One region of the Acidithrix sp. C25 genome, then DNA from elsewhere that is predicted to be linked to it. Evidence: riboswitches for the same ligand, from Rfam matches in the RefSeq annotation. Region 1 holds a riboswitch; the other holds the start of a gene.

Evidence for each region. A riboswitch is a leader RNA that binds a small molecule or an ion and turns the genes downstream of it on or off. The one in region 1 is predicted to bind cobalamin.
Region 2: linked by a shared signal. The riboswitch ahead of ACIDITHRIX25_RS000000103240 (purine-cytosine permease family protein) and the one ahead of ACIDITHRIX25_RS77085 (bifunctional adenosylcobinamide kinase/adenosylcobinamide-phosphate guanylyltransferase) in region 1 are both predicted to bind cobalamin.

What each region holds. Positions count from the first base shown of each region.
Region 1 is NZ_CAJHCI020000010.1:303,818-308,343, forward strand. It holds gene ACIDITHRIX25_RS77070 (aminotransferase class I/II-fold pyridoxal phosphate-dependent enzyme) at 1-113, opposite strand, end outside; gene ACIDITHRIX25_RS77075 (CobD/CbiB family cobalamin biosynthesis protein) at 110-1,156, opposite strand; gene ACIDITHRIX25_RS77080 (adenosylcobinamide-GDP ribazoletransferase) at 1,278-2,000, opposite strand; gene ACIDITHRIX25_RS77085 (bifunctional adenosylcobinamide kinase/adenosylcobinamide-phosphate guanylyltransferase) at 2,023-2,538, opposite strand; cobalamin riboswitch at 2,573-2,747, opposite strand; gene ACIDITHRIX25_RS77090 (cob(I)yrinic acid a,c-diamide adenosyltransferase) at 2,826-3,275, shown strand; gene ACIDITHRIX25_RS77095 (cobyrinic acid a,c-diamide synthase CobB) at 3,319-4,526, shown strand, end outside.
Region 2 is NZ_CAJHCI020000004.1:91,287-95,812, reverse strand. It holds gene ACIDITHRIX25_RS000000103245 (G1 family glutamic endopeptidase) at 1-1,099, shown strand, start outside; gene ACIDITHRIX25_RS000000103240 (purine-cytosine permease family protein) at 1,653-3,119, opposite strand; cobalamin riboswitch at 3,158-3,351, opposite strand; gene ACIDITHRIX25_RS000000103235 (hypothetical protein) at 3,983-4,526, opposite strand, start outside.

The sequences.
Region 1 (4,526 bases):
TCTTCGATCATCCCACCATTGCCTCCATGGGGGGAGTTGGCGAGACCTAGTGCCATCTCAGCGACCTTATCATGATCGCATTTCGATATAGGCGTGCCAACGGGTATCTTCAACACGGAGATCCATCGGCTGCCAAAGGGCCAGAGTCATAGGAGTTGTTAGAGTTCGTAGTCACCTTTATCCCAGGTGAAAGAGCAATTGCCACACCGATTGCGACCATCCAAAGTGAAGCTCGATCTACAACCTCAATCGCACGCCTTACATCCGCCGGTGTTGCGCCCCTTGATCCGCCCAATTTGGGTCGATCAGATAAGACCCCGTCATATGTGATTGGACCGCCCAAGGCTACATCGAGCATATTTGCTAGGGTCGCCTCCATTAAGCCAGCATTGGGAGAAGGGTGAGCTCTAGATTGAGAGTGACTCAGACGAACTATCTTGATCACTTGTGCAAGGGTTGCTCCTCCCCCTCCCAAAATCAGGGCCAGTGATCCAAGTCGTGCCGGGAGATACCCCAAGGCGTCGTCAGTCTTAGCCGAGACAAATCCAAAGTTAACATAACGCTTATTCAAATGCCCCACCATGGCATCTGCTGTATTTGCCACCCTGTGTAAGAGTGAAAAGCGGTTACCGCCGACGCCCTCCCAAAAGATCGTCGCCGCCACAGCATCGTTGAAATTTTCAGCTAACGTTTCAACCAGAGCACTAGCGATAGCTTCGAAAGTTAGTTCGGCGGTATCCCTCCCAACGACCATCGAGAGAGCCCGTCGCGCAGGAGCGATATCACCGGCCTCCAAATGAGTCAGAACCTCCTCCACGTGCTGAACTAGAGAACGGCGCCCAAGTGCTAAGTATGTTGCAAAGGTCTCCCTCTTCCATCCCCTTGGAACCAACCCGAACAAGGCTATCGGAGCGGCTAGAGCAGCCAAATAACGAAGGCCCCCCGCCTTGGTGTCGCTCCAAAAGATCTCTTGCGCAAAATTGGCGTATCTACCATAGTGCACCAAAGGATGAATTGGGGATGGCAATTCACCAATTGTGGAATCTAAAAGGTAACCACCCACTATTCCCATTGCCCTTGAAACACTAGAGTTTGCTCCAACCCTAATGCGTAGGCCCTTGGCCATTTTCTTCTTCTGTCTCGCATAAAAAACCATCGTAAATCCCAACTCAAACCCCTAGGCCACGACTAAACGGCGCAACCTGATTCAAACAATCAACAAATCCTCAAAAAATTAAGCGACAAACGAACAGCGAGGAGCCACTAACGACGCCAATCTACCGAATAGCGCTTAGGAAAAATCCAACCTCAAAGGCGACCCCGGCAGCCCCAAGAACATCACCGGTGACTCCACCTAGGCAAGACCGCGCACGCCAAACAACCAAAATAGCCAACAGCGAGCCAAAAACAATGCCAACAAGCGGCCTTGCTCCTTCCAAAAGAGTCATAACGGCGACAATTGCAACGACCTCTACAATCAAAACAGCCATTATCGATTTAGTTTCTGACTCCTTGGTCAGACCAAAGACCCCAATCATCGAATTAGATCGAGCTGGCTTTTGGGAGATGACCAAAAGAGCCATTATTGCCCTAGAGAGGCCATAACCGCCAATGATCAACGCGCCAAAGCCAAAAGATGAACTCAGATATGAAAATCTAAGCAAAAGTACGGTTCCGACCGTGATCGCACCAAAGGCACCGATTTGAGGCTCTGCCATCACCAAGAGGCGTTTTTCTCGTGACAACGGCGCGATCAGACCATCGCCACAATCGGCCACCCCATCCAAATGAAGCCCACCGGTTATAACTACATCTACCCCAACCAAGACGCCACCAAATGGTATGACACCCAAAAATGGGTGGACCAAAAGAGAAACGATCACAATAACCAAACCAAGCAGCATCCCTACTATCGGAAACACAGCAAGTGATCCCCGGGAGAGGCGACCTCGAGTGGGAAAGATCGATAAAAAACTAAGTGATGCAAAAAAACTTCTCATCGTCAACTATCACGACCGATGGTCAGCTCCACCATGGAAGCTCAAGAGACATCAGACGATTAGCGACAACTAAGAATGCTTGATCAGCTATGTTGGAGATCTCACCGGACAAAAGACCAACCTTGTCAACAAAGTCAAATGTTGTAGTTGATTCAGGATGAACGCCCGCACCGACGACCTCCCCAACTACGACGATTGGAACATGTCTATTTCCAAGAGCGCTACAAAGTCTCTCAATCGGAGCGCAAAAGTCCTGGTATCGCACTAACCAGGTACCTATTGAATCAATTAAAAGTGGTTTAGTGGCATTGACGATTAGATCGACGAGTTGATCTCCCGACTCCAATTCAATAGTTGACATCCAATAGGCGCGCCGAGATTGGTGCCTGGCAATACGATCATTGATGTCATTGGATTGGCCCAGTGTTGCGACATAGGTGCAGCGCTGACCGTAGCGCTCCATCCACTTCTGGGCTATATCACTCTTACCTGATCGCGTTCCTCCAAAGAATACAACCAGTTCCTTATCTACTTTCAAGATGTCCTCGCATCTCGCGACCCCATGGGCGCGAACTATTTTTTAGGTCAAATCAGGTATCCTGGCTCCGTTTCATCACCTTCGCACAACCTTCCAGATGAGATTTTCATCCGTGGCATTGCTGTGCGATGCTCCACGTTACAGTTGCGGGACAGCGCGGGCATTTCACCCAACTTCCCTGAAATTCCAATTTCATACTACCGTTTAGAAGTATGGGAATTGCAGATTCAATCGTATTACTAAACACAGGTCACGGAAAAGGAAAGTCTTCGGCGGCTTTTGGAGTCATGTCACGTGGATGGGCGCGTGGATGGCGAGTAGTTGTCGTTCAATTTATCAAGTCAGGCAAATACAAAACCGGTGAAAAAAAACTTGCTGACACACTGGGAATTGAGTGGCACACCCTAGGGGATGGCTTCACGTGGGAATCGACCGATCTTGATGAAACCGCCGCTAAAGGACGCCACGCCTTTGGCGTCGCTAGAGACCTCCTTATCAGCGGCGACTACGACCTGATAATTCTCGACGAGCTTACCTACGCCATAAAGTACGATTGGGTGCGTGAAGATGAGGTTATCTCAGCGATAACAAACCGCGCGAAAAAGACAAATGTTGTCATCACCGGACGCGATGCAACAGATGGGTTGATAGAAATAGCCGACACTGTTACCGAAATGCGCAAGATCAAACACGCATACGACCAGGGAATCAGGGCAAAGAAAGGCATTGAGTTTTGATGGTGACCCGAAATTACTGCGGCCAATTTAATTCTTCATCAAAATGACCCAGGAGACAAAAATCCCAGACAATGACTTTAGATCATTCCTTATCGCTGGTTCGGCATCAGGAGTTGGCAAGACATCTATCTCAATTGGAATAATGGCTTTACTAAAAAAAGCTGGCTATCGAGTCGGAGCTGCAAAAGTTGGACCAGATTTCATAGACCCCTCTTATCATCAAATCGCAACGGGACGCCCAAGCTACAACTTGGATTCGTTTATGACGGGGAGAGATGGCGTATCGACCTCCTTTTATCGCGCATGCGAAGACAACGACGTCGTTGTCGTAGAGGGTGTAATGGGACTCTTCGACGGCTCTGACAAGCTAGGAATCGACGAAAAAACAATCAAAGGAGATCCCCCCAGGTTAGGATCACACCACTCAACCTACGAGATATCTAAAATCTTGAACTTACCGATAGTCTTAGTCCTAGACGGCAGGGGTCAGTCTCAATCCATTGGGGCCCAAGCATCTGGATTTATCGAGCATGCAAGAAAGGCCAGTGGCGACTCCAATATAATTGGGGTGATAGTCAATAAGACCAAGAGTTCCCGCCATCAACAGCTGATGGATGGTGCCTTTAGCAACCTGGGAATCAGATGCTTTGGGCATATTCCCTATGGTTCGCTCCCGAATCTAGAATCGCGCCACCTAGGTCTTATACCAGCCCTCGAGCGCTTAGAAATGGTTGCGACCCAAATCGACCAAATAGCCGATCGCCTCAGCCAATCCATCAACATCGAAGAGATCTTAGAGAAATCAACGTCAGTGGCTCGACCGAGCCAACTTCGGCTCAAGGATAAAGCACTTGGTGCTCATTTAGCGGCGCCAAGGAATTTGGCCCCAAGGTCAAAACCCTTACCGATTGCCATGACCATAGGAGCGGCATTTTCCTTTATGTACCAAGAAAATATCGACCTGATCAATGAAGCTGGCGGCCAAATCGTTCCATTTGATCCCTCAAGAGAGGCCTTCCCTAAAGATGCAGTTGGACTCATAGCCTCTGGAGGATTTCCTCAACTTTACCCAAGAGAGATCACAAACAGCGCTGGCCTATCTTTGGAACTTCAAAGACGACATCTCGATGGAATGCCGATATGGGCTGAATGCGGTGGTTTGATGTGGCTCACCCAAGCAATCGACGAGATCCCGTCAATCGGACTCCTAGATTGCAAATGCGCGATGACAAAAAAACTAACCCTAGGCTA
Region 2 (4,526 bases), on a different contig from region 1:
AGTTGGAATGGCATCTACTCCAGATGGAAAAGGCTATTGGTTGGTCGCAAGCGACGGTGGAATCTTCACCTATGGAGATGCAGGTTTCTATGGATCCGCTGGATCAATACCACTCAATAAGCCAATAGTTGGAATGATTGTTCCATCGAGTAGTGCGCCGTCGACTTCGGTAGGAGGTACTCCAACCACACCTCTTGGCAATTCCACATTAGCGGTAACCACGACTTCGATTTCTGGAGCGGTGGTTGGTTTGAACTATTCCTTTCAACTTGGTGCAAGTGGAGGAGTTGGTGGCTATACGTGGGGTGGTTCGGGTCTGCCGCCTGGGTTAGCACTTTCTTCTACTGGGGTTATTAGTGGAATACCACTTGCTTATGGGGTATTCACAATATCTCTTAGTGTTGTAGACGCCAGTGGTGTCTCTGCGTCATCTTCATTGCCGATGGTTGTTGGCAACAGGTCGACTAATTGGGCGGGTTATATTGCAAGTGGAAGTGGATTCACAGGGGTAAGCGCAACATTTAATGTTCCCGCCATTCCATCTGCATTGCCGGCCAATTGTAACCTAGGGACTCCAGGACAGGTTAGTCAAAATTGTGCTTCATCTGTTTGGGTTGGCGTTGATGGCTATCCTTCGTCTAATCAAAATTTGATTCAGGCTGGAATTGCCGAGCAACCGGTAGTAGGTAGCAATCAGGTTCAGCTCTATGCTTGGTGGGAAGTGCTACCAGCGTCCGCTACCCCGATCTCATCGATCAACGTTTCACCAGGTGATTCTGTTGCGGTTTCCATTTCTCAGGTGTCTGGTGGGCAATGGCAGATCAACGTTACGGATACTACAAATGGAGAGAGTTTTTCCACCGTATCTTCTTATAGCGGGCCTGCTAGTTCGGCCGAGTGGATCGTAGAGGCGCCTCAGATCAATGGTTCAGTTGCTACTTTGACACCCTTTAGCGATGTTAAGTTTGTGAATGCGAGTAGATCGACTTCGGCAACTTTGAATTCCTTGATTCCTTTTGATATGTATCAAGGTGGTTCGTTGGTTGCTTCGCCGGGGCCGATCTCCTCCTCTGGCTCGTTCACCGTTAGTTACTTCTAGCTGCTCTTATGCCCTTGGGCGGTTTCTTGCCGGGATATGCTATCGTCTGGGCAAGAAACCGCATCCCAAGGTGTTCTTGAAGAAGGTGCTATGTTGAGATTTGATAATACGTACATAGACCGAGAGGCACAAGTTTTGGGAAGTATTTGCTCCTTGTGCAAAACGTAGCACCTATGACGTAGCACCTATGACGTAGTGCCTATGACGTAGTGCCTTTGATTTACTCCTTGGATCTTGGTCCACCTGGATGACTAATGCTGGTGGTTGCGAGTTAGCTTTTGCTATCAATTGGTTCGAACTTTTGGAAGCTGAGATTGAAGAGTTGCATTTCAAATCAGAGAGTTAAACGATAATTGGAATTTGACTTTTCTTGCCAAACGTCCCTGTCCGAAGAAGAAGCCAGAGTTGATAGAGGTTATTTGGGACAAGAGAACCTTGGCCAAATGTTTGACTGAGAAGGTCTGATGTGGATTCCGATCACATTTACCTCAATTGCCTTGACTTTTTCTAACTCGATTTTTTCTAACTCGACTTTTTTATCTCGGCTCGGTGTTCAGAGTCGGGCTTCGTTTGTCAAGGCGACAACCGATAAGGGCTCTTTATCTTTTTTGAAGTGTCGATCCAAAGTGCTTACGGTCACATATAACCCGAGTGCTACCATAGCGCCAACTACGAATCCTAAGTTATCTTTTCCAATGGTGCCATTGCCAAATGGGCCACTAAAGACCGAAGAGTTGGTCAATGCTAATCCTGCGAATGTCCCTGTAATCCAAGATACGAACGAATTCCAACGACTGATGAAACCACTTTTTTGGATCATGGAGCCATTTTCGGCAATGATTCCGATTGCAAAGACGACGGCCCATGAGCTAATTGGCACAGCTAAGAGTTCCACCAGACTCACCAAGGTTGTAAGGATCGGTCCTGGTTTTGTTACAATCCAAGCTCCCAATGCGACGACTATAGCAGCATCAACGAACACGGTCTTGGTGCGCTTGGTCCGAATGCCAAGAGCCAGTAGGCTTAGGCCCGAAGAATAAAGGCCAAGGATCATTTGGGCTATCAATCCAGCAATAGCCAGTGTGATATATGGGCCAACCATCCAAGTTGGAAGTAAGACGCCAAGAGCGTGTATTGGATTTTCACTTCCAGCCAACGAAGGAATCGACTTGGCGAGCAGATAGCCAAAGATTATTAATATCGAAAATGGGATCCCAGCTCCCAGCGCTGTGTAAATCGTTACTTTAAACGAAGGTTCAGTTCGTCGAAGATATCGGGAATAGTCAGCGCTTGCATTTAGCCAAGAAATCCCTCCACTTGCTGCAATTATTGAGGCTGATGCCAAAACTGAGGTGAGTGGCGCGGGATGCGCTTGATTAGAGACGCCCAGGGCGGTTTTGTTACCGACTTCCAATATTAGTAAGACTGTAGCTGACCCGAAGATCCATGCAATGATCTTTTGAATAGTGACTATCGCTCTATGGCCTAGGCGACTGGCTAATAAGGAGATAATTGTTATGGCGGTGAGGATCAGAATGGATAATTCATTTTTGTGGCTAGAAGAGTGGCTACCAAGGAATGATTCGATGGCTTCGGTCGCAATGACTGCTGTAATTGTCTCCCAACCCAATAGGCTGAGCCAACTAGCGAAGGCGGGTCCTTTGTTGAATTTGTTGCCGAAGACTCTTACGGACAGGCCGAGCATGGGTTCGCCGTAACGTTTTCCCGAGATGCTCAGTAGACCAACTGGAATGAATGATCCAATTGACGCGATTATCGCGAGGATGATCGCTTGGAGGGGATCGAGTGCCATTGCGGCCATTATTGCCCCGTATACGACGGCAACGAGTCCGATGTTCGCAGCCATCCAAATCCAGATCAGATCTCGAGGTTTTGAGATTCGGTCATGGTCGTAGATAGCTCCAAGACCGTAGGTCTCGGGCTTCCATCTTTGGTTTGGAGTTGTCTTTGACAACTGCTGACTTTCTAGTGACGTCTTTACTCTCGAAAGAAGTGACACAGTTATACCCTTAAGGTTGACTACCGCTTCCAGGGGTAGTTTACGAAATCATCGAGGCCGGTCTCCTGGCTTGCGGATCAAACGTCACTGTTCGCCTTCCCGAGGAATTCTCAGTGGCATATTGAACATAGACTCTCCGTTTACAGTGGCGGGCCCGCCTAGGAGTTTCACCTAGTTCCCGATTCTCCCTCGGTCAAAGACCGATTTGGGCACCTCGTGACAACGTAGTAGAGACGATACCATTCACTAGGCGCTTGCGCAAATCTTTAAAGGCAGTAATTTGATCTATTGGGGACTTGAAGCTTTGGATAGTACGACTTTTTGGCGTTGACCCTGAAGATCTAATGTATCCAATTGACTATTTTGTCTTGGTCTGAGCGAAGGGCCTTATGTGGGTTTTGATATAAGCGATATCGGGGGTTTCACGGTTCCACCAAGGCGTGATTAGTACCACGGATTTATTGAGGCCGGGATTGGTGACATGCCAGCGCCTGTCTAACTCTTTTATCTAGACCTCAATGCAACGGGTAGATAGCTGAACTGAGGGAAGTTATTACTTTAGGCAACCTGATTGCGATGAAACCCACAGAGGCTTCGCAAGTTTGCATGGTAGTTAGTCAAAAGTAACAGACCTAGTAGTCCAATAGATTCCCCTTGAGCAGTCTTATGTCAGCGGTACTGTCGCCTATTTCTACGGTAGTGCTGGCGGGTCCCCACGGTTAAAGATTAGGTAGGTGACCTTCTTGTTTGGTCGCTAGATATTGGCAGAGCAATGTTTTACATCTTTGCCCTAGAGTTTTTCTTCTTTTAGTGCTGATCTAGTTTGGGGGAGGGAGTAGTGGATTATCCAGATAGTTGCAATGTCATTTTAACTCACCGCTTCTATCCCCCCACCTCAGTTGCCCGTCGACAAGTTGCCAGACGAGCCGACAAGCAGCCTCTCGCCTTAAGTCTTTTCCGTAGGTGGCAAGAAGGGCTGCTTTGATGCGATCTTGGTCCGCATGGACGGTACCGATCGAGACATTCATAGCTTTGGCTATTGCTTCAGGGCTTGCACCATCGTGAAATCGACGGAGAAGCTCAAGGTAACGCTTGCTAAGGTTCAGCCGATAACGGATCGTACGGCGCGACCACGTTGACCAAATTTGACTTGTTATGGCATCAAGCTCTTGGGTGGGAATGGCCCTGAGAACCTCGTCGCCTTTGGCGAAGAGTTCCTCAAGTAAGTGCTTCGAGCTTTGGGAGAGCTCAAAGTTGCCGGGAAGGGGCCGATCATTGATGTCGGAGAGGTGTCGTGCCGCTAGCGAGCGTGAAAGATGGCGTTGGCCACTGCTGATATCACCAACTGCAATGCCAAAGTCCCCCCAGTCTAAATTGTCTCGGTCTATAAAACCTAGTGCGCCAACG